4 regions of the Streptomyces sp. NBC_01013 genome follow, and region 3 is predicted to be linked to each of the others. Evidence: riboswitches for the same ligand, from Rfam matches in the RefSeq annotation. Region 3 holds a riboswitch; each other region holds the start of a gene.

Region 1 (5,398 bases), 5.5 Mb from region 3:
TCCGCCACCTGGAGGCGTCCCCGTCCGGCTACGAGCTCGCGCTCGCCCTGTTCGACCACGGCGTCGCCATCAGGGCACCACGCGAGCTCGCCCGGGCCCACAAGCTGGCCACGGCCTGCGGCGCCGAGGGACTGGCGACCCGCGCCCAGCAGGCACGGGCGTCGATCCGGTCCACGGAGTGAGGTAATGTTTGTCCTGCGCAGCCGCCCGGCAAGTCCGGGGGACTGGTCAGCGGGACGTGGCGCAGCTTGGTAGCGCACTTGACTGGGGGTCAAGGGGTCGCAGGTTCAAATCCTGTCGTCCCGACTCGAGAGAGTCGTAGATCAAGGGCCGTTTCAGAGCAATCTGAAACGGCCCTTGATCGTTTTGTGGAGTGCGAGCGGCACGAGCTCGGGGCGCGCGCGGTGGACCGGGATGCCTGGCATCGGCTCTGTCCGGTGGGCTACGTTGGGACGATGACTACCGGGACGGCATTGCGCCACTCACTGATTGGCTACCCGGCGCTCCTCTGAGCGCCGTCCGGGTCGGTACCGGCCTGCTGCCGGACCGAGGATCAGCCGCTGCCGCACGGGCTCCGCCTCCTGTCGTGTTGGTCAGAACCCGACACGTGAACCACGACAGGAGACCCATGCTCAGCACGATGTTGCACATTCCCACCACGGACGGCCAGGCCGACGCTTTCGCCGCTTTTCCCGACCGCGGCAAGCGGTACCCAGGCGTGCTGATGTACCCGGACGGCTTCGGGATCCGGCCCGTGCTGCGGGAGATGGCCCGCGAGCTGGCCGGGCACGGGTACTACGTGCTCGTCCCCAACATCTTCTACCGCACCGGCACGGCACCGGTGATCGCACTACCCGAGCACATCGGAGACGAGGTCCGCACGACGGTCTTCGAGCAGCTGATGCCGTTGATCGAGGCGCACAGCGCCGAACGCGCGCTGAGGGACGCCGACGCCTACCTGCGGTTCCTCACGGACCAGCCAGAGGTCTGCGCCGGACCGGTCGCGGTGACCGGCTACTGCATCGGCGGCCTCCTTGCGGTGCGCACCGCCGTGGCCCACCCCGGCGAGGTGGCCGCCGTAGCCGGATTCCACGGCCCCGTGGGCGCCGACGGGCCCGACAGTCTGCGCCGTCTCACCGGAGAGGTCTATTTCGCTCATGCCGAGGCCGACCTGACCCCCGAGGCCCTCGCCGAACTCAACCAGAAGGTCGAAGCCTCGGGCGTCACGTACACCTCCGAGGTCTATCCCGGCACCGTCCACGGCTTCACCATGTCCGACACCGATGCCTTCGACTCAGCCGCCCTGCAACGCCATTGGGACGGTCTGCTGCCCCTTCTCGACCGCACCCTGGCCGACAACTGAGGCTCCGGCCGTGGAATCCGTGTCCGGAGACCACGGCCTCGGAGTCGGCCCGTACCGGAACGTCCCGCCGCGTCAGGGGCGGTGGCGCAGGCGAAGTGGTGCATAGACCGCCAGGGCCACGAGGAACGCCACACCGTAGGCGAGGTCCGCCCCGTGCAGCGCCTCCGCGACCGGACCCACGTACAGGCTGGTGCTCATGAAAGGCACCGCCGCCGCGAAGCCGAGGGTGAAGGCGGTCAGCGCCGGCCACCACGGCTGCGGGCGGGAGGTCTCGGTCGCCAGGTCGATGGGGGAACCGCCGCGGGCCTTGGCCCGGACGATCCAGTCGACGGCCACGATCGCGACGAACGCGGGGATCCAGTAGCCCACGAGAAGCAGGACGTTCTGGAAGCGTGCCGTGGTGTCGGCCGCATGCATCCACAGCACGAGCGGGAATCCGAGTGCGGCGGCGAGTGCCGCGGCCACGGGACGCGGCAGGCGGACCCCCATCGTCTGCAACGCCAGCGATCCGCTGTAGTCGTTCATGGCGTTGCTGCACAGTGCGGCCAGCGCCACGGCGAGCAGTCCGAACGCTCCGAGGGCGCCCCCGCCGAGCAGTGTGTCGATGCCGCGGGCGGTCTGGTCGGTGAACACGGACGCGCCCCACAGGCCGAGGGCCTGGACTGCCACGAAGGAGGAGCTGATCCCGAGGAGCGTGCACCAGAACATGTGCGGCCGGGACGCCGTGCGCGGCAGATAGCGGCTGAAGTCGCTGGCGTACGGCGCCCAGGACAGCGCCAGGCTCAGGGCGATCGTGCAGGTCAGGACGAAGGCGCCCGCCCGGTCGGCGCCGTGCGCCGTGCCGGTGGCGGCGGGGTGCACACCGTTCAGGAGCTTCGTGGAGAGCGCGGCGAACGCGGCGGCGAGAGCGAAGGTCATCATGGTTTGGAGCCGGTGGATCACCTCGTACCCCAGGACGCCGAGCGCACCCTGGGCAGCCATCATGACCAGCACACCCAGCCAGAACGGCCAGCCGCACAGCTGGGCCAGCGCGTCACCGCCGAACAAGCCGATCAGTGCGTCCCAGGCGATGGACGACAGCCATTGCAGTGCGCCGGGCAGCACGACACCCCTGCCGAACGCCAGCCGGGCGAGAGGTAGTTGGCCGGCGCCGGTCTGGCTGCCCCAGGTGCCCAGATACGCGGTGGGCACGGCACCGAGGAGCGTGCCGAGCGCGACGGCGGTGAGCGCCGTGGCGAAGTCCAGGCCCAGCGCGATGCCGACGGTGCCGGTGAAGACGCCGGTCATCGTCAGGTTGGGGGCGAACCAGACCGTGAACAGCCTTCCGGGCCTGCCGTAGCGGCGGCCCTCGGGCACGGGGGCTATCCCGTGCGCTTCGATGCGCAGATCGCCGGCGGCAGTGGGCATGCGCCCGTGGAACGCGGGCTGCGGGGCCGCGGCTGCGTGTTCGTCCTGGGCATGCGGCAATGACATGAAGACATCCCTCCGCCAGTGCTAACTGGTTCAGGTTCGACGGGTGTGTTCTCAGCCCCTGTGCGGGGCACCCCGTGTCCGGTGCGGCGGCCAGAATAGCCGGACGTGCGCGGGTCGCGGTGCGGCGGGTCGGACAGCGAACGCGCAGCGGAAGCCGCCGTGCCCGATCGTGCTGTCACGGGTGTTGGAGGTCTGCGCGGCGATTAGCCTGCGGTGGGGCGGCGCCGGCTTCGGGTCGGAGCCGGGCTCGACGGCTGCGGGACGTACAGCGGGCCCCGGCCGGATCACGTACCAGCACGTCCGGGCAGCCGTTCCGCGCGCAGGGTCGTGCCCGTCCCGACCGCAGGAGCGCCGGGGCGGGCACGGCGGTCCCCGCTCAGCCGAAGAGCTTGGCGACGTATGCCGAGAGATTGGCCTTCGTGCGGTCGATCTGCTCCTCCACGGTCAGCGACTCCTTGAAGCGGGCGCCCGAGGCCACGGCCTTCTTCCCCCGTACATAGAGCGAGCACGCCAGGTCGGTGCACATGTACAGACCCACCGAATTGCCCTCGCGCCCGGCCGGGCCCGCCTTGCGGGCGGTCTGCAGGGAGACTCCGCTGCCCGGGTGCGTGGTCAGACACAGTGAGCACATGCTGCGGTGGAGGAAACCGCGCTGCTGGGAGGGGAAGCGCAGCGAGATTCCGGTCGGCCGGCCCTCGTGCTCGGTGACGATGTAGCTGCGCCCCGGGGCAGAGAGATCACGCCACCCCAGGAAGTCGAGATCGTCCCACGGCAGCTCGTCGAGATCGCGGGGCAGCGGCAGACGCCCGGCTTCTCCCTTGGAGCAGTTGACGAACGATGTGCGGATGTCCTGTTCGGTCACGGCCTTCATACGGACGACGCTAACTCTGCCTATGAGCCCTAGGCAAATGATTAATTGATTTAGGGCTATGCCTGTGTGCTCTCGGTCACGATGTCCAGCCGGTGCACGGGAGGGTGCGTGATCCCGAGATCGGGGCGCCAGGCGGCGAGGATCTGCGCCGTGGGGTGGAAGAGCGGCGCCGGCAGGTCCTCGGGCCGGATCCACTGCCAGGTGCTGATGAGATGGGGTTCCGTCACCTGCACGGTGGCGTCCCGGGAGGTCAACAGCGCGGCCATGGTCACCCGGTTGATCCCCTGCACCGCGTCGTGCAGCATCGCGAACACGCGTACCTCGTGCTCGGCGGCCTCCAGCCCCGTCTCTTCCCGGAGCTCACGTACTGCCGCCGCCGCGATGGACTCGTGCGTCGGATCGACCTTGCCGCCGGGGAGCTCCCAGGTGCCGCTGTGATGCCGCCCGAGGAGGATCCGTCCCTGCCCGTCCCGCACGATCACGCCGACACCCAGAGCCGCTTGGGCCAGGGGCGGGCGGGAGTTGCGGGCGGGGATCTGCGAAGTCGCTTCGCTGTCCATGGTGTTCCTCGTGGGATTCGGTGACCGGTACGGGGCACCGAGCCTACGTGCGGGGCCGGTGTCCGGCGGGCGGTCACACGGCCAGTCGCAGCGAGGTGGCCGAGATGCCGAGCCGCACGGTCTGCCCCCACGTCAGCTCCAGCGCGTCCGCCTCCATGCCATCGCCGAAGACCACCAGCCGGTCGGACTCCACGGTCAGCCGCAGCCCCTGCCCGCGGCCCAGTTCGCCCGAGACGAGCGAGGTGCCCGTGGCCGGTGACGGCCAGGCCTCCCGGACGAACCAGAGCAGCCGGGGGTCGGACGGACCGGGCAGGGGCAGGGCGCTGCGGCGTTCCTGCCACAGGGAGCGCAGCCACCCGGTGGCGCCGGTGCCGGTGCCGACCAGCACGCCGGACGAGGCCTGCGGTTCGGTGGACGAGGCATGCGGCCCGGCGGGGGAGTCCGCCGGCCCTACGCCGAGGCGGTAGCGCGCGGTCTGGTGCCCGGACGGGCCGAGGTAGATCTCGTTGAGCGCCACGAGCCGCTGCGTGTCGTCGGCCACCGCCTCGACCATGGTCAGCTCGTCCGCGGGGGCGCCCGGGGCCACGGCGGCCCGTAGCAGCGCTGCCGCGTCGGCCGGGCGGTGGCGCACCAGAACGCCGGGATTGCGGCCGGGGTCGGTGTCGATGCCCACGACCGGCTGCCCGGAGAGGTACTTGGCGGCGTTGGCGACCAGACCGTCCTGGCCGACGACGACCACCACGTCCTCGGGTGCGAACAGGAACCGGTCCAGGTCCGCCCGCTCCACCCGGGAGTGGCGCCACTGGAGCGGAACGGCAGCCGCCACGTCGGCCAGGGCCTGCCGGGTCCGTTCGTGCCGCCGGGCCACGTCGTCGATGGACCGGCCCCGGCTGGAGAGGAAGAACGCGGCCTGACCGTGCGTCCCGTGCCGGGCCAGCAACTCCTCGTACTCGGTGGTGCGGTGGACCAGGACCGCCCTCGGGGCCAGACTCACGCCCGGGTCTCCGGTGAGGTCCGGCCGAGCTTGGTGAGCAGGCCCGTGAGGACGTCGGGGGAGAGGGTGAGGCTGTCGATGCGCGGCAGGTTCTCGGCGAGCCGGGTCGCTGCCAGTGCGTGCAGGGTCGCGGCCTC
Region 2 (5,398 bases), 2.1 Mb from region 3:
CGTGATCAGCCGCGAGGACACCGTCCAGGTACGGTCGGTGCCCGACCCGCGGCCGGCCCAGGAACCGGATCTGGGACCGCTGTACGTCGTCGGCGACGTCCACGGCTATCTGGACGAGCTCCTGGCCGCTCTCACCGAACAGGACCTGATCGACTCCGAGGGCAACTGGTCCGCGGGCAACGCGCGACTCTGGTTCCTCGGCGACTTCACCGACCGGGGACCCGACGGAATCGGCGTCATCGACCTCGTGATGCGGCTGTCCGCCGAGGCCGCGGCCGCCGGTGGCTACTGCAAGGCCCTGATGGGCAACCACGAGCTGCTGCTCATCGGCGCCAAGCGGTTCGGGGACACCCCGGTCAACTCCGGCGCCGGCACCGCCACCTTCCAGGCCGCCTGGCTGCTCAACGGTGGCCAGAAGACGGACATGGAGCGGCTCCAGGACGTCCACCTCCAGTGGATGTCCCGGCTCGACGCCGTCGTCGAGGAGGACGGCCATCTCCTGATGCACTCGGACACGACGGCGTACCTCGACTACGGCTCCACCATCGAGGACGTCAACGACACGGTGCACGCCATTCTCACGCGGAACGACGCCGATGAGTGCTGGGACCTCTTCCGCAAGTTGACCAAGCGGTTCGCCTTCCGCGACGACTCGGGTCCGCAGGCCGTGCAGGAGCTGATGGCGGCCTACGGCGGCCGACGCGTCGTCCATGGTCACAGCCCCATTCCCTACCTTCTGGGCGAGGTCGGCTCCGAGGACGGCGAGGACCGGTCGGGGCCGCTGGTGGACGGACCGCACGTGTACGCGGACGGGCTCGCCATCGCCATGGACGGCGGAGTGACCATGGCCGGAAAGCTACTGGTCGTCCAACTCCCGCTGCATGACTGACGTTCTCCGGGGAAGACGCATCCCGACCTGAACACGCGGACCACTGGGCCTATTTCCGGAAACCCCCTGTCACCCCGTGCCGTGGGCGCTCTACCATCGGCGTATCAGTAGCAGGCTCTCCTCCGTTTCCGCCCGACTGCCCGGCTAGAACGGGCACGCAGGCCCTACGGAGCATCGGGGGATGCACATGAACAGCGCTCCGCACCTGCTGACCGAGGACCGGCCCGAGTACGAGCGGATCCTCGACGACGCACTGCGTCACGCCCATGAACGACCGGATCTGGCCGCTGTCGGAGAACGGCTCAACCCGGTGCAGTTGCGCACCATGGCGATGGCCGCCACGGCGCTGATCACGGCGGCTGCGGCCACCGAGTACGAGCACTACGTGAAGGCTCGCGAGGAGATCCGCGCTGCGGCCGCCCGGGACGAGGGCGGTGAACCCGACACGGGCCAGTCCGGCGCCCACCAGTCGGGCGCCGGCATAGGAGCCGTCATCACCGTGCTGGCCCCGATGCTGGCAGGTACGGCCGCGGTGATCTTCCTGCTCATCGGCTACATCCTCAAGGCGCTCGACCCGCCTCCCTCGTTCGCGGACACCATGGTGGGCGCGGGCTGGTTCTTCACGGCGGCCACGGCGGCCGCGATCCTCGTCGCCGCGGTCGGTCTTCTCCTCACCGCTCTGCGCAACGGCTCGACCTCGCCGGCCGACGAGGAGCAGGGTGAGGAGCTGCCGGAGGACGTGGCCCGCGCCAGGGAGGCCTGGCGGCACGCCCTGCTGGAACGCGGGATCCTGCCGTTCCTGAGGGACGCACTCGCCGACCCGGGGGCCGCCCCCGCCGCGCGCATCCCGCACCGCTCGGCCAACCGCATCCCGAAGATCGGCTACAGCAGGCCGGACTTCTCCAGCCCGGACGACGGCCCGGCCGCCGCGCCCCGCCCGACGTTCACCAGTCCGGACTTCACCAGTCCCGACTTCGGGGGACCCGAACACGAGCTGGACTGACGGGTTCAGGGGCTCGGGAGGCCCGTCGCAGGGCCTCCCGAGCTCCGGGACCTACTCCGCGATGGGCAGATAGACCCGGTTGCCCGCCTCCGCGAACTCCTTGGACTTCTCCGCCATCCCCGCCTCGATCTCCGCCTGTGAACCGCCGTGCTCGCGCCGGATGTCCTGGGAGATCTTCATCGAGCAGAACTTCGGGCCGCACATCGAGCAGAAGTGCGCCGTCTTCGCCGGTTCGGCCGGCAGCGTCTCGTCATGGAACTCCCGTGCGGTGTCCGGGTCGAGGGCCAGATTGAACTGGTCCTCCCATCGGAACTCGAACCGGGCGTCCGACAGCGCGTCGTCCCACTCCTGCGCCCCCGGGTGGCCCTTGGCCAGGTCAGCCGCATGGGCCGCGATCTTGTAGGTGATGACCCCGGTCTTCACGTCGTCCCGGTCAGGAAGACCGAGGTGCTCCTTGGGCGTCACGTAGCAGAGCATCGCCGTACCCCACCAGGCGATCATCGCCGCACCGATGCCCGAGGTGATGTGGTCGTACGCCGGCGCCACATCGGTCGTCAGGGGGCCGAGGGTGTAGAACGGCGCCTCCTCGCAGATCTCCTGCTGGAGGTCGATGTTCTCCTTGATCTTGTGCATCGGAACGTGTCCGGGACCCTCGATCATGGTCTGGACCCCGAACCGCTTGGCGACCGCGTTCAGCTCGCCGAGCGTACGCAGCTCCGCGAACTGGGCCTCGTCGTTGGCGTCCGCGATCGACCCGGGCCGCAGCCCGTCGCCCAGGGAGTACGTCACGTCGTACGAGGCAAGGATCTCGCAGAGCTCCTCGAAGTTCTCGTAGAGGAACGACTCCGTGTGGTGCGCGAGGCACCACGCCGCCATGATCGAGCCGCCCCGGGAGACGATGCCGGTCTTGCGGCGCGCCGTCAGCGGCACGTACGGCAGGCGCACGCCGGCGTGAACCGTCATGTAGTCGACGCCCTGCTCGGCCTGCTCGATGACGGTGTCCTTGTAGATCTCCCAGGTCAGCTCCTCCGCCCTGCCGTCCACCTTCTCGAGTGCCTGGTAGAGCGGCACGGTGCCGATCGGCACCGGGGAGTTGCGAAGAACCCACTCACGGGTGGTGTGAATGTTGCGGCCGGTGGACAGATCCATGACCGTGTCGGCGCCCCACTTGGTCGCCCAGGTCATCTTGTCCACCTCCTCCTCGATGGAGGACGAGACCGCGGAGTTGCCGATGTTGGCGTTCACCTTCACCAGGAACCGCTTGCCGATGATCATCGGCTCGATCTCCGGGTGGTTGACGTTGGCCGGCAGAACGGCCCGGCCCGCGGCGATCTCTTCGCGCACGGTCTCGGGCTCGACGTTCTCCCGGATCGCCACGTACTCCATCTCCGGGGTCACCTCGCCCCGCCGGGCGTACGCGAGCTGGGTGACGGGGCGCCCGTCCCGGCTGCGCCGGGGCTGTCGGGGACGGCCGGGGAAGACGGCGTCCAGATTGCGCAGCCCACCGCGCGGTGACGTGTGCTTCAGCCCGTCGTCCTCCGGGCGTGCGGGACGGCCCGTGTACTCCTCGGTGTCGCCGCGGGCGATGATCCAGTTCTCCCGCAACGGCGCCAGTCCCCGGCGGACGTCCGTCTCGGTCGAGGGATCGGTGTACGGCCCCGACGTGTCGTACAGCGTCACGTCCTTGCCGTTGGTGAGGTGCACCTGACGGACCGGCACCCGGAGGTCCGGGCGTGAGCCCTGGACGTACCCCTTGTGCCATCCGATGGACTTTCCGGCCTCGTCGTTCTCATTCGAGGCAGGCGTGCGCGTGTCCGATGTGGTCATGAGACCTACTCCCTACGCCGGCATTACCCGGTAACAGGTTCGGCGGTCGGCGCAGCGAGTCCCGTACGGACGTACGGAGATCAGCGCCCTCTCAGCCCGGTGCTCCGAGCTCCCGCGTGTGCAAAGGTGCCACCACGCTAGCGCCCTCATCGGCCGACTGAACAGAGGGCCCTTCCGTAGTTGCGATGATCGGCCGGTGACGTCCCCTCATAGCGACTTCGAAACACAGGCCCATCAGCACGCGCACACGCACAGCCACGGGCCCGCCGCTCCCGTCTCCGGCCATCTGCGCAAGGTGATCGCCGCCGTGCTGATTCCGTTCGCGGCCGCGGTCGTCGTCGGGCTCGTGGTCCTCTGGCCCGGTGGTGCGCCGGCGCACGAGCGCACCGGTGTCGGCTTCGACCGGCAGACCCAACAGGGCAAGGTGGTGAACATCGACAGAGTCGACTGCAAGGACGTGAACGCCTCCCAGCTGCCCCTCAGCGTTGAGACCGCACCGCCCACGGGCGAGCGGGCCGAAGGGGCCGCCCTCTGCAAGAAGGCCACCGTCGAGATCACGAGCGGGCAGGACAAGGGCCGGAAGTTCGTCGAGGTCGTCCAGCCCGACGCGCCCCGGCAACTACGGGACGGGCAGGGGGTGGTCGTCGCCTACGCCCCCGACGCGCCCCATGACCTCCAGTACTCCGTCACCGATGTGAACCGGAAGTTCCCGTTGATGCTGCTGGCCGGGATCTTCGCGCTGGTCGTGGTCGTCGTGGGCAGAATGCGCGGGGTAATGGCCCTGGTGGCACTCGCCCTGTCGTTCGCCATCCTGACCCTGTTCATCCTTCCGGGGATTCTGCAGGGCTCGAACCCGCTGGTCGTGGCAGTCGTGGGGGCAAGCGCCATCATGCTGATCGCCCTCTACATCTGCCATGGACTGACAGCCCGCACCTCCGTCGCCGTCATCGGCACCCTGATCTCGCTGCTGCTGATCGGGCTCCTCGGCTCGCTCTTCGTCGGCTGGGCGACTCTGAGCGGGAACACCGACGACAACACCGGCCTCATCCACGGCCTGTATCCGCACATCGACATGAGCGGACTGCTGCTGGCCGGCGTCATCATCGGTTCCCTGGGGGTGCTCGACGATGTGACGGTCACCCAGACCTCGGCGGTCTGGGAACTGCACCAGGCGGACCCGACGATGAGCGCGAAGGATCTCTACCGGGCAGGCATCAGGATCGGGCGCGACCACATCGCCTCAGTGGTCAACACCCTGGTGCTCGCGTATGCGGGCGCCGCGCTTCCACTGCTGCTGCTGTTCTCGATCGCCCAGAGCGGCGTGGGGACGGTGGCCAACAGCGAACTGGTGGCGGAGGAAATCGTGCGCACACTGATCGGCTCGATCGGACTGGTCGCCTCGGTACCTGTGACCACCGCGCTCGCGGCACTGGTCGTCTCCGCGGACCGCACCGGACTCGCCGCAGATTCCGGAGCTCCGGCATCCGCGCGAAGCGGCAGGGGGCACCGCCGCCGGACGAGGTCCTGAGTGCCCGGACACGGAGAGCGATTCACCCGTTCGGCAGGTGTGCTGTTCGACCGGCATACAGGCCATGGGCACCGCCTTCGTCAGCCGGCGTTCTGCTCCTCGGCCAGAATCCGTCCCAGTGCCTCTTCCAAATTGCCCTCGAAATCACCCA
Region 3 (5,398 bases):
CGGCGATGGAGTGGTTGACCGCCGTGAGGTGCGCGACCGGGGTGAGCGTGGACTCGGCGGCGATGTCCTGGGTCGCCTTCACCGTCCCGGCCCGGGTGGAGCCGCCGGCGCCGTACGTCACGGAGACGAAGCTCGGTCCCACCGCCTCGACCCGGCGGAGCGCGTTCCAGAGGTTCCGCTCGCCCTTCTCGGTCTTGGGCGCCCAGAACTCGAAGGAGTACGAGGTCTTGCCGGTCGCGAGCATCTCACGCACGGTGCGTGCGTGATCTGTCCTGGTGGAGGGTGTACCTAGGGCCATACCGGCAGGTTAACCAGGGGGCGGCAGGCGTCCCAACCGAACTGGGGCGATTTGGCTTTATTGCCCGATCTTTGTCCACGCTTCGGACACTTCCGTCTCGAACCGGGCCTCGGCCGCACCTCCGGGTCACCCCTCGGCGCGGTCCCGGATCCTTCCCGCCAGCCCGGCGGCGGCAGCAGCCGGATCGGACGCCTCGGTGACGGCCCGCACGACGACGATCCGGCGAGCTCCGGCGTCCAGCACCTCGTCGAGATTGCCGGCGTCGATCCCGCCGATGGCGAACCAGGGGCGGGCGGGTACCAGCGAGGCGGCGTAGCGGACGAGGTCCAGGCCGGGGGCGTGCCGGCCGGGCTTGGTCGGGGTGGGCCAGCAGGGGCCGGTGCAGAAGTAGTCGACGCCGGGCTCGGCGACGGCCGCGTCCACCTCGGACTCGGCGTGCGTGGAGCGGCCGATGACCACGTCCTGGCCGATGATCGCGCGGGCGGCCGGGACCGGCAGGTCACCCTGGCCCAGGTGCAGCACATCGGAGCCGATGGCGTGGGCGACGTCGGCCCGGTCGTTGACCGCGAGGAGCTTGCCGTGACGCTTGCAGGCGTCGGCGAAGAGCGCGAGGTGTTCGAGTTCCTCGGCCGCCTCCATGCCCTTGTCCCGCAGCTGGATGATGTCCACCCCGCTGGAGAGGACCGCGTCGAGGAACGCGGGGAGGTCGCCCTGACGCCGGCGGGCGTCCGTGCACAGGTAGAGCCGGGCGTCGGACAGCAGGGCGCGAGGCGTGGACATGGTGCGGTTCCCCCGGGGACGACGATGACGGTGGTTCGGTGCGGCGCCGCAGGGGATGCGGGCCGCGACGTGCGGCCCGCATCCCCTGTGCGGCTGTCGGTCAGACGGCGAGCGCCTGGGCGCGGCGCTTCACCTCCGTGCCGCGATTCTCACTCAGCGCCTGCGCGGGCGTACCCGGCAGGCTCGGGTCGGGGGTGAAGAGCCATTCCAGCATCTCCTCGTCGGAGTAGCCGTCGTCCCTCAGGAGCGTCAGGGTCCCCGAAAGGCCCTTGACCACCTTGTCGCCGTCGATGAAGGCGGCAGGCACCTGGAGCGCCCGGTTCTCACCACGTCGTACGGCGATGAGCTGGCCCTCCTTGACCAGCTGGCGCACGCGCGTCACCTGGACATCGAACATTTCGGCGATGTCGGGAAGGTGGAGCCAGGCAGGGACGAGAGCATCGATCTTTGCGTCAATCTCGGTCACGGGGACAAGCGTGCCATCCCGGACCGACAGTCGGTACCCGGGCCGACCGTACGGGGGCCGTACGGCCGTCAGAGCGTGGCCGATTTCAGGGGAACGGAGGGGTCGGCAACCTGCTCGGGGGCGAGCTCCACGCCGGTTTCGACGAGTTTGCGTCCCTGCGCCAGATCGCGCGGACGGCCGACCGCCAGTACGGCGACGAGCGCGCCGTCGCGCAGCCAGCACACCGTCCACGCCGGTTCGGCCGGGTCGCCGCGCCACACCAGGGCGTCGGCCCCCGTGTGGTGGCCCGCGTACTGGACGAAGCGGCCGAACTGCTCCGACCAGAAGTAGGGCACGGGGTCGTAGACCGGGGCCGGCCCACCGCCCTCCGGGCCGGCGAGGGGGGCAGCGACGGCGGCGGCGACGGTCCGGGGGCCCTGGAGGGCGTTGTCCCAGTGGTGGACGAGCAGCCGCTCTCCGTACCTGGCCGAGGGGAAGGAGGCGCAGTCCCCGACCGCGAACACATCGGGGAGCGAGGTGCGCAGCGAGGCGTCGGCGGTCACCGATCCGTCCGGCCCGAGCTCGATCCCGGATCCGGCGAGCCAGCCCGTCGCGGGCCGGGCACCGATGCCGACGACGACCGCGCCCGCCGGGAGGGTGCGGCCGTCGGCCAGGACCACGCGGCCGGGTTCGATGCGGGCGACCCGTGCGCCGGTGAGGAGTGCGGCGCCGCTCTGGGCGTACCAGCCGGCCATGGGGGCGGCCACCTCGGCGGGCAGGGCGCCGGCGAGCGGGCGGTCGGCGGCCTCCACGACGGTGACCGCACAGCCGGCCGCGCGGGCGGCGGTGGCGAACTCGGCGCCGATCCAGCCCGCGCCGACGACCACCACGTCGTGCTGCCGTTCGAGGACCGGCCGCAGCCGGGCGGCGTCGTCCAGGGTGCGCAGCAGATGGACCCCGGGCACGCCCTCGGAACCGGCCAGCGTCAGGGGCTCGGCTCCGGTGGCGATGACCAGGACCTCGTAGGGGACGGGCCCGTCGGGGGTGTCCAGTTCGTGGTCGGCCGCGCGCAGCGCGGTCACATCGAGGCCGAGCCGCAGGGTGATGTCCAGCGCCTCGAAGTCGATGTCGAACGCCGAGTCCTCGGCCTTGCCGAGGAGGACCGCCTTCGACAGCGGTGGGCGGTCGTACGGCTGGTGCGGTTCGGCGCCGATCAGCGTGACGGGGCCGGTGAAGCCCTGTTCGCGCAGGGCCACGGCGGTCTGCACGCCCGCCATGCCCGCTCCGGCGATCACGACGCGGCGGCTCTGCCGCGGCTCTGTCTGCTGCTGTCCGGTCTGCTCGTCCACCAGCCCACCTTAAACACCTGACGTTGCGTCAGGAAGTCGGTGTCCGGATCATCGCTGCCGGACCGCATCGCCCGTGCCCTCGCCCGCGGCACCGGCGGCTCCCTTGCCGGGGGCGCGGGCCAGGGGTTTAGGGTGGCCGTGCACATCACTCGCGGGAGCCCTGGCGTACCGGGCTGAGAGGGAGGCTGGACGGCCTCCGACCGTACGAACCTGATCCGGGTCATGCCGGCGAAGGGAGGGGCTGGACGCCCATGCGCACACACCGTGGGAACGGGTCCGACGTTCTCGTCATCGGGGGCGGCATCATCGGCCTGGTCGTCGCCTGGCGGGCCGCACAACGCGGCCTGGCCACCGCGGTCGTCGATCCCGACCCGGGCGGCGGGGCCGCCCAGGTGGCGGCCGGGATGCTGGCCGCCGTCACCGAACTCCACTACGGCGAGGAGATGCTGCTCGGCCTCAATGTCGCTTCCGCCGCGCGCTATCCGCTGTTCGCGGCCGAACTGGAGGCGGCGAGCGGACAGGACATCGGCTTTCGCGCCTGCGGCACCCTGGCCGTCGCGCTCGACGCCGACGACCGCGCCCACCTGCGCGAGCTGCACGCTCTGCAACGCCGCTCGGGACTGGAGTCGGAGTGGCTCACCGGCCGGGAGTGCCGGCGCCTGGAGCCGATGCTCGCGCCGGGCGTACGCGGCGGACTGCGGGTCGACGGCGACCACCAGGTCGACCCGCGACGCCTGGCCGCCGCGCTGCTGACGGCGTGCGAGCGGGCCGGGGTCGTCCTCCACCGCCAACCGGCAAAGCGGCTCTCGGTCACGGGCGGCCGTGCCGCCGGAGCCGTGCTGGCCGACGGTACGGAGGCGGGAGCCGATCAGGTCGTGCTTGCCGCGGGAAGCCTCAGCGGCCGGCTCGCGGGCGTGCCGGAGCACGTCCTGCCCCCGGTCCGCCCGGTGAAGGGCCAGGTGCTGCGGCTGCACGTGCCCACCGCGTACGCCCCCTTCCTGTCCCGCACCGTGCGGGCGGTGGTCCGGGGCAGCCACGTCTATCTCGTCCCGCGCGAGAACGGCGAGCTGGTCATCGGCGCCACCAGCGAGGAGATGGGCTGGGACACCACGGTCACGGCGGGCGGTGTGTACGAACTGCTGCGTGACGCCCACGAACTGGTGCCGGGCATCACCGAGCTGCCGCTCACCGAGACTCGCGCCGGTCTGCGCCCCGCCTCCCCCGACAACGCCCCGCTGCTCGGCCGCACCGCGCTGCCCGGCCTCCACCTCGCCACCGGCCACCACCGCAACGGGGTGCTGCTCACCCCCGTCACCGGGGACGCCATGGCGCAGCTGCTGGCCGACGGCGTGCTGCCCGACGTGGCCCGCCCCTTCTCCCCCGGCCGCTTCTCGCCCGCCGCCGCCCCCGTACGTCAGGAGCAGCCCGTATGACCGACCCCACCGCGCTTCCCGGCTCCGCGAGCGGCTCCGGGAACGCCGCCGCGAACGTGTCCGCGAACGCCTCCGTGAACGTCTCCGTGAACGGCGAGGCCGTCGCCGTCGCGCCGGGCACCACCCTGGGGACCCTGGTCGCCTCGCTGACCGGCGCGCCCTCGGGCGTCGCGGCCGCCCTGAACGAGACCGTCGTACCCCGCGGGCAGTGGCCCACGGCCGCGCTCAGCGACGGCGACCGGGTCGAGGTCCTCACCGCGGTCCAGGGAGGCTGACCATGTCCGACGACCTCTTCCCGCTCGGCGGCGCCGCTTTCGGCTCCCGGCTGATCATGGGGACGGGCGGGGCGCCCAGCCTCGACGTCCTGGAGCGGTCCCTGATCGCGTCCGGTACCGAGCTGACGACCGTGGCGATGCGCCGCCTCGATCCGACCGTGCAGGGCTCCGTGCTCTCCGTACTGGAACGGCTCTCCATCCGCGTGCTGCCGAACACGGCGGGCTGCTTCACGGCGGGTGAGGCGGTGCTCACCGCCCGGCTGGCCCGCGAGGCGCTCGGCACCGACTGGGTCAAGCTGGAGGTGGTGGCGGACGAGCGCACTCTGCTGCCCGACCCCATCGAGCTGCTGGACGCCGCGGAGACACTGGTGGACGACGGTTTCACCGTGCTGCCGTACACGAACGACGATCCGGTGCTGGCCCGGAAGCTGGAGGACGTGGGGTGTGCGGCGATCATGCCGCTCGGCTCCCCCATCGGGTCCGGCCTGGGCATCCGCAACCCCCACAACTTCCAGCTGATCATCGAGCAGGCACGGGTACCCGTGATCCTGGACGCGGGCGCCGGCACGGCGTCGGACGCGGCGCTCGCGATGGAGCTGGGATGTGCGGCCGTGATGCTGGCGTCGGCGGTGACCCGGGCCCAGGAGCCGGAGCTGATGGCCGCCGCGATGCGCCACGCGGTGGCGGGTGGGCGGCTCGCCCACCGCGCGGGGCGGATCCCCCGCCGCCACTTCGCCGAGGCCTCCTCGCCGGTGGCGGGGCGGGCGGCGCTGGATCCGGAGCGCCCGGCGTTCTGAGCCCGGCCGGCGGGGGTGCGT
Region 4 (5,398 bases), 4.0 Mb from region 3:
GAGGGCCATCGCCTGGCCGTAGTTGAGCTCCCCGGACCGGCCGAGCAGCCGGGCGACGGCCACCGGGAGCGTGGGACTGTCGGGCCGCGCGATGAACACGGTGGCCCCGAACTCGCCGAGTGACACAGCGAAAGCGAATCCGGCGGCGACCAGCAGTGCCCGGCGCACGAGCGGCAGATCCACCTCACGCCAGGCCCGCCACGGGGAGGCGCCGAGCACCGCGGCGGCTTCGCGCAGCCGCCCGTCGACCGCTCTGAGGACCGGCAGCATGGTGCGGACGACGAAGGGCACTCCGACGAGCGCCTGGGCGAGCGGCACCAGGATCCAGGAGGTACGCAGATCCAGCGGTGGCTCGTCGAGGGTGATCAGGAAGCCGAAGCCGACGGTGACGGCGGAGACGCCGAGTGGCAGCATCAGCAACGCGTCGAATCCCCGGACGAGCCGCCCCGCCTTCCTGGTCAGGGCCGCGGCCGCCAGTCCTCCGACGAACAGGGCGATGAGGGTGGCGACCAGGGCGTAGCGCAGGGAGTTCCCGATCGCCTCGATCGGTGCGACCAGGAACGTTCCGCTGTTCGCCTCCGCCGAGGCCAGCGCACGGTAGTAGGCGAACCCGTGGCCGCCGGACACATCGAGCGACCGCTCCACCAGGACACCGAGCGGCAGCAGAATCAGCACCAGCACGGTCAGCAGCACGCCTCCGAGCAGCGCCCACTGGCCCGCTCCGCGCGGCCTGCGGGACGTCTGAGCCGGATCGACGAGCTTCAGCGCGGTCTCCCTGCGCCGCACGGTCCACGCGTGCACGGCCAGCACGGCGCCGACCGCGACGAACTGCACCAGGGTCAGCACGGCAGCCGTGGGCAGGTCGAGCAACTGCGCGGTCTGCCGGTAGATCTCCACCTCCAGCGTGGAGAAGCCCGGTCCGCCGAGGATCTGCACGACACCGAAGGAGGTGAAGGTGAACAGGAAGACCATCAGCGCCGCGGCAGCCACGGCGGGGCCGAGCGCGGGGAGGGTGACACGGCGCCAAGCGGCGAAACGCCCCGCGCCGAGGACCCGCGCGGCCTCCTCCTGCCGGGGGTCGAGCTGCGCCCAGAGTCCACCGACGGTGCGCACGACGACGGCGTAGTTGAAGAAGACGTGGGCCAGCAGGATCGCCCACACCGTGGTGTCGAGCCGCACACCCCAGAGCCCGTCGAGGAAGCCGCCGCGGCCGAGCAGCGCGAGGAACGCCGTGCCGACGACAACGGTCGGGAGGACGAACGGCACGGTGACGACCGCCCGCAGCACCTGCTTGCCGGGGAAGTCGAACCGCGCGAAGACGTACGCGCCCGGCAGCGCGACCAGCAGGGTCAACGCGGTCGAGGCGAGGGCCTGCCAGAGCGTGAACCAGAGGACGTTCTGGATGTCCGGCCGGCCCAGCACCTCGCCGAACCGGCCGAACTGCCATACGCCTTCGGCCTTGAGCCCGCGCCCCACGATCGCGGCGACGGGATAGGCGAAGAACAACGCGAAGAACGCCACGGGCACGGCCATCAGACCGAGCCGCACCGCGCCCCCGCGCAGGGACCGGACGCGCGCGGCCTTCCCGCGCGCGCCCGGTCCGCGTGCGGGAGTCTTCGCTACTTCACTACGAGCGAGGACCATGACTGGACCCACTGCTCACGGTTCTTGGCGATCTCGTCGGGGGCGACGGTCGTCGGCTTGTCGACCGTGGCACCGAACTTCGTGAAGAGGTCCGGCACCTTCGCGCCCTTGGTGACCGGGCTGACGAACATGTTGAGCGGCATGTCCTCCTGGAACTGCTTGCCGATCAGGAAGTCCAGGAGCGCCTTGCCACCCGCCGCGTTCTTCGCCCCGTCGAGCAGGCCGGCGAACTCGATCTGGCGGAAGCACGTCCCGGTGGCGACGCCGGTGGGGGCGGTCTTCGGCTGCGGGTCCGCGTACAGCACCTCGACGGGCGGGCTGGAGGCGTAACTGACGACGAGCGGCCGGTCCGCCTTGGCCTTCTTGCCGCCCGCGGAACCGGAGAACTCCTCGTTGTACGCCTGCTCCCAACCGTCGACGACCTTGACGCCGTTGTTCTTCAGCTTCTTCCAGTAGTCCTGGTAGCCGTCCGCGCCGTAGGTGGCAACGCTGCCGAGGAGGAACCCGAGGCCGGGCGAGGAGGTCGCGGCGTTCTCGGTGACGAGGAGGTTCTTGTACGCGGGCTTCGCCAGGTCCTCGAAGGACTGCGGCGGAGCGAGCTTCTTGTCGGCGAAGTACTTCTTGTCGTAGTTGACGCAGATGTCGCCGGTGTCGACCGGGGTGACCCTGTGCTTGTCGTCCAGCTGGACGTCGGCCGCGACCCGGTCGAGGCCCTTGGCCTCGTACGGCGTGAACAGCCCGTTGTCGAGGGCGCGCGAGAGCAGGGTGTTGTCCACGCCGAAGAACACGTCGCCGCGCGGCGAGCCCTTGGTCAGGATCTCCTGGTTGAGTGCCGCGCCCGCGTCACCGCTCTTCAGCACCTTGACGGTGTAACCGGTCTGCCGGGTGAACTCCTTCAGCACGCCCTTGGAGGCGTTGAAGGAGTCGTGGCTGACGAGGGTGACGGTCTTGGAGCCCGTGCCCCGGGTTCCACCGGAACCCGATGCCGAGTCGTCGGAGCTGCCGCATCCGGTGAGCGCGGTCGCGCCGATTGCGGCGGCGACGGCCGTCACCGCGATCTTCCTGGTGGTGCTCATGTGATTCCTCCTGGGTATGACCAGGAAGAGACGCGGCCCTGCCCGCACCGGCGGAAACCGGAAGCGGGCAGGGCGCAACAGCTTGAGTAAGGTCCGAACTTCCTACCCGGAATGACCCGGGCGAGGTTCAGAGGGTCTGCGGCCAACCTGTTCTCGGTGCCGCACTCTCAGCGCTGTGGCGCTCCCCTGTCGGAATATGAAGTTGCTTTCGAGCCCAGGCTACACGGCCGATTTCGGCCTCAGCGCTCGGATGCCGCCAGCTGTCCGCAGGCCCCGTCGATCTCCTGGCCACGAGTGTCCCGCACGGTCACCGGCACCCCGTGGGCGGCGATCGCCTCGACGAACGCCTTCTCGTCCTCGGGTCGAGAAGCGGTCCACTTCGATCCGGGCGTCGGGTTGAGCGGGATCAGGTTGACGTGAACCCGCTTGCCCTTGAGCAGCCGGCCGAGCCGGTCGCCCCGCCACGCCTGGTCGTTGATGTCGCGGATCAGCGCGTACTCGATGGAGATGCGGCGGCCGGACTTCTCCGCGTACTCCCAAGCGGCGTCCAGGACCTCGCGCACCTTCCACCGGGTGTTCACGGGCACGAGCGTGTCACGCAGCTCGTCGTCGGGGGCATGCAGCGAGACGGCGAGACGGCACTTGAAGCCCTCGTCGGCGAATCGCAGCATCGCGGGGACGAGGCCGACGGTGGAGACGGTGATCCCGCGCTGCGAGAGGCCGAGCCCGTCGGGCTCCGGATCGGTCAGCCGACGGATCGCGCCGACCACGCGGTTGTAGTTGGCGAGCGGTTCGCCCATACCCATGAAGACGATGTTGGAGAGCCGGGCCGGTCCGCCCGGGACCTCGCCGTCGCGCAGCGCCCGCATACCGTCGACGATCTGGTGGACGATCTCGGCGGTGGAGAGGTTGCGGTCGAGCCCGGCCTGCCCGGTGGCGCAGAACGGGCAGTTCATGCCGCAGCCGGCCTGCGAGGAGATGCACATCGTGACGCGCTCGGGATAACGCATCAGCACCGACTCGACCAGCGTCCCGTCGTGCAGCTTCCACAGCGTCTTACGGGTGGTGTCGTCGTCGCAGCTGATGTGCCGGATCACGGACATCAGATCGGGGAACAACGCCTCGGCCAGCTTGTCGCGCGATCCGGCGGGGATGTTGGTCCACTCCGACGGGTCGTGCGCATACCGCGCGAAGTAGTGCTGCGAGAGCTGCTGCGCGCGGAAAGGCTTCTCGCCGGTCGCGGCGACTGCTTCCTTGCGCTCGGCGGGCGTGAGGTCGGCGAGGTGGCGCGGGGGCTTCTTGGCTCCGCGGGGCGCGACGAAAGTGAGTTCTCCGGGCTTAGGCATGGTTCCTCCAGTGTCGCAGACACGCCGAGGTGCCGGTGCTCGTCAGCGGTGAGGTCCGTCATCGGGCCGCCGCCGACGGCCCCGCGACGGCCCCGCGACGGCCCGGCCGCACGCAGGACAGTGACCGATCGCACCCCGGGCGGCCGGCCCTCACGGGCCGTACGCGCACAGGTGAGCCCGTTCGTGGCTCCCGGTGAAGGCGGCACGCGAGCGGCGACGCGGCCGGCCACGGTGCCGATGGATCGGGCCGGGCGGGGTATCCGGGACCCGAGAGGGACATTCCGCCACATTCTTGGGAGGTACGTGTCGTGCGCACCGTGAAGCACTGGTTCCATCACAGCCTGGCCGGGCAGGCACTCGTGGTCTTCTTGCTGGGCTTGGGCTTCAGCGCCCTGTTCCGCCGGAATGACCATCCGGGCTTATGGGTGGCCCAGAGCCTGCTCTACACCGCTGTGATCATCGGGGTCCTCGCTGCTCAGCGCCGCAGAACCGCCCGCGCCACCGGTGCCGACCCCCGCGCGGTCGTCAGCCTCAACCGCAGGATCCGGCATCGTGCGGTGCCGCGGGATCCCGAGGAGCGGGCGATGATGCGGCGGCTGGTGGACGATCAGCTGGGGAAGATGGAGCGGGGTGGCCGGTGGCTGCCGTACTGGCTGGGCTTCATGGGTCTGAGCGCGGTCGGCATGCTCGTCCTCGGCGCGAGCACCGGCTCGCTGGTGTTTCCGCTGGTCTTCACCGTCGGCGTGGCCGCGTTCTGCCTCTGGATCCTATGGATGCGCCGCCGGGCCATGGAACTCCATCACCACATGCGTTCCGCCCTCCACAACCAGGGCTGACGGGTGCTGGCGTCACGGGCGGCCCGCCCTCCCCCGCACATGAGTGAGGGCCCGCCGTCCAGTGGACGGCGGGCCCTCACCCGGAAAAAACGCCTGCAGCCGGTCAGCCGGAGCCGACGAAGATCACCAGCAGCAGCCAGACCACCGGCGCGGTCGGCAGCAAGGAGTCCAGCCGGTCCATGATCCCCCCGTGGCCGGGGAGGAGCGTGCCCATGTCCTTGATCCCGAGATCGCGCTTGATCATGGACTCGCCCAGGTCACCGAGAGTGGCGCTGGCGGCGACCGCGAGCCCGAGCAGCAGGCCCTGCCACCAGGAACCGTCGTCGATCAGGAACTGCATGCACAGCGCACCGGCCACCATCGCGAAGGCCACGGCTCCGAACAGGCCCTCACGTGTCTTGCCGGGGCTGATGCGGGGCGCGAGCTTGTGCTTGCCGAACCGCCAGCCGACGGCGTACGCACCCGTGTCGCTGACCACGGTCAGCAGCAGGAAGGT

What was found. A riboswitch is a leader RNA that binds a small molecule or an ion and turns the genes downstream of it on or off. The one in region 3 is predicted to bind thiamine pyrophosphate.
Region 1: linked by a shared signal. The riboswitch ahead of OG538_RS02675 (purine-cytosine permease family protein) and the one ahead of thiO (glycine oxidase ThiO) in region 3 are both predicted to bind thiamine pyrophosphate.
Region 2: linked by a shared signal. The riboswitch ahead of thiC (phosphomethylpyrimidine synthase ThiC) and the one ahead of thiO (glycine oxidase ThiO) in region 3 are both predicted to bind thiamine pyrophosphate.
Region 4: linked by a shared signal. The riboswitch ahead of OG538_RS09375 (thiamine ABC transporter substrate binding subunit) and the one ahead of thiO (glycine oxidase ThiO) in region 3 are both predicted to bind thiamine pyrophosphate.

Annotation. Positions count from the first base shown of each region.
Region 1 is NZ_CP108687.1:616,131-621,528, reverse strand. It holds gene OG538_RS02690 (ATP-binding protein) at 1-182, shown strand, start outside; tRNA gene OG538_RS02685 (tRNA-Pro) at 233-306, shown strand; gene OG538_RS02680 (dienelactone hydrolase family protein) at 629-1,363, shown strand; gene OG538_RS02675 (purine-cytosine permease family protein) at 1,436-2,836, opposite strand; TPP riboswitch at 2,827-2,921, opposite strand; gene OG538_RS02670 (FBP domain-containing protein) at 3,213-3,707, opposite strand; gene OG538_RS02665 (NUDIX hydrolase) at 3,764-4,267, opposite strand; gene OG538_RS02660 (hypothetical protein) at 4,341-5,261, opposite strand; gene OG538_RS02655 (SPFH domain-containing protein) at 5,258-5,398, opposite strand, start outside.
Region 2 is NZ_CP108687.1:4,110,757-4,116,154, forward strand. It holds gene OG538_RS17785 (metallophosphoesterase) at 1-889, shown strand, start outside; gene OG538_RS17790 (hypothetical protein) at 1,071-1,892, shown strand; gene thiC (phosphomethylpyrimidine synthase ThiC) at 1,944-3,719, opposite strand; TPP riboswitch at 3,712-3,845, opposite strand; gene OG538_RS17800 (YibE/F family protein) at 3,916-5,247, shown strand; gene OG538_RS17805 (SsgA family sporulation/cell division regulator) at 5,328-5,398, opposite strand, start outside.
Region 3 is NZ_CP108687.1:6,162,822-6,168,219, reverse strand. It holds gene metF (methylenetetrahydrofolate reductase [NAD(P)H]) at 1-298, opposite strand, end outside; gene thiE (thiamine phosphate synthase) at 425-1,078, opposite strand; gene OG538_RS26860 (Rv2175c family DNA-binding protein) at 1,179-1,544, opposite strand; gene OG538_RS26855 (NAD(P)/FAD-dependent oxidoreductase) at 1,613-2,800, opposite strand; TPP riboswitch at 3,014-3,126, shown strand; gene thiO (glycine oxidase ThiO) at 3,124-4,305, shown strand; gene thiS (sulfur carrier protein ThiS) at 4,380-4,580, shown strand; gene OG538_RS26840 (thiazole synthase) at 4,583-5,377, shown strand.
Region 4 is NZ_CP108687.1:2,210,637-2,216,034, forward strand. It holds gene OG538_RS09370 (ABC transporter permease) at 1-1,533, opposite strand, end outside; gene OG538_RS09375 (thiamine ABC transporter substrate binding subunit) at 1,620-2,720, opposite strand; TPP riboswitch at 2,802-2,918, opposite strand; gene rlmN (23S rRNA (adenine(2503)-C(2))-methyltransferase RlmN) at 2,960-4,066, opposite strand; gene OG538_RS09385 (hypothetical protein) at 4,375-4,902, shown strand; gene OG538_RS09390 (phosphatidate cytidylyltransferase) at 5,006-5,398, opposite strand, start outside.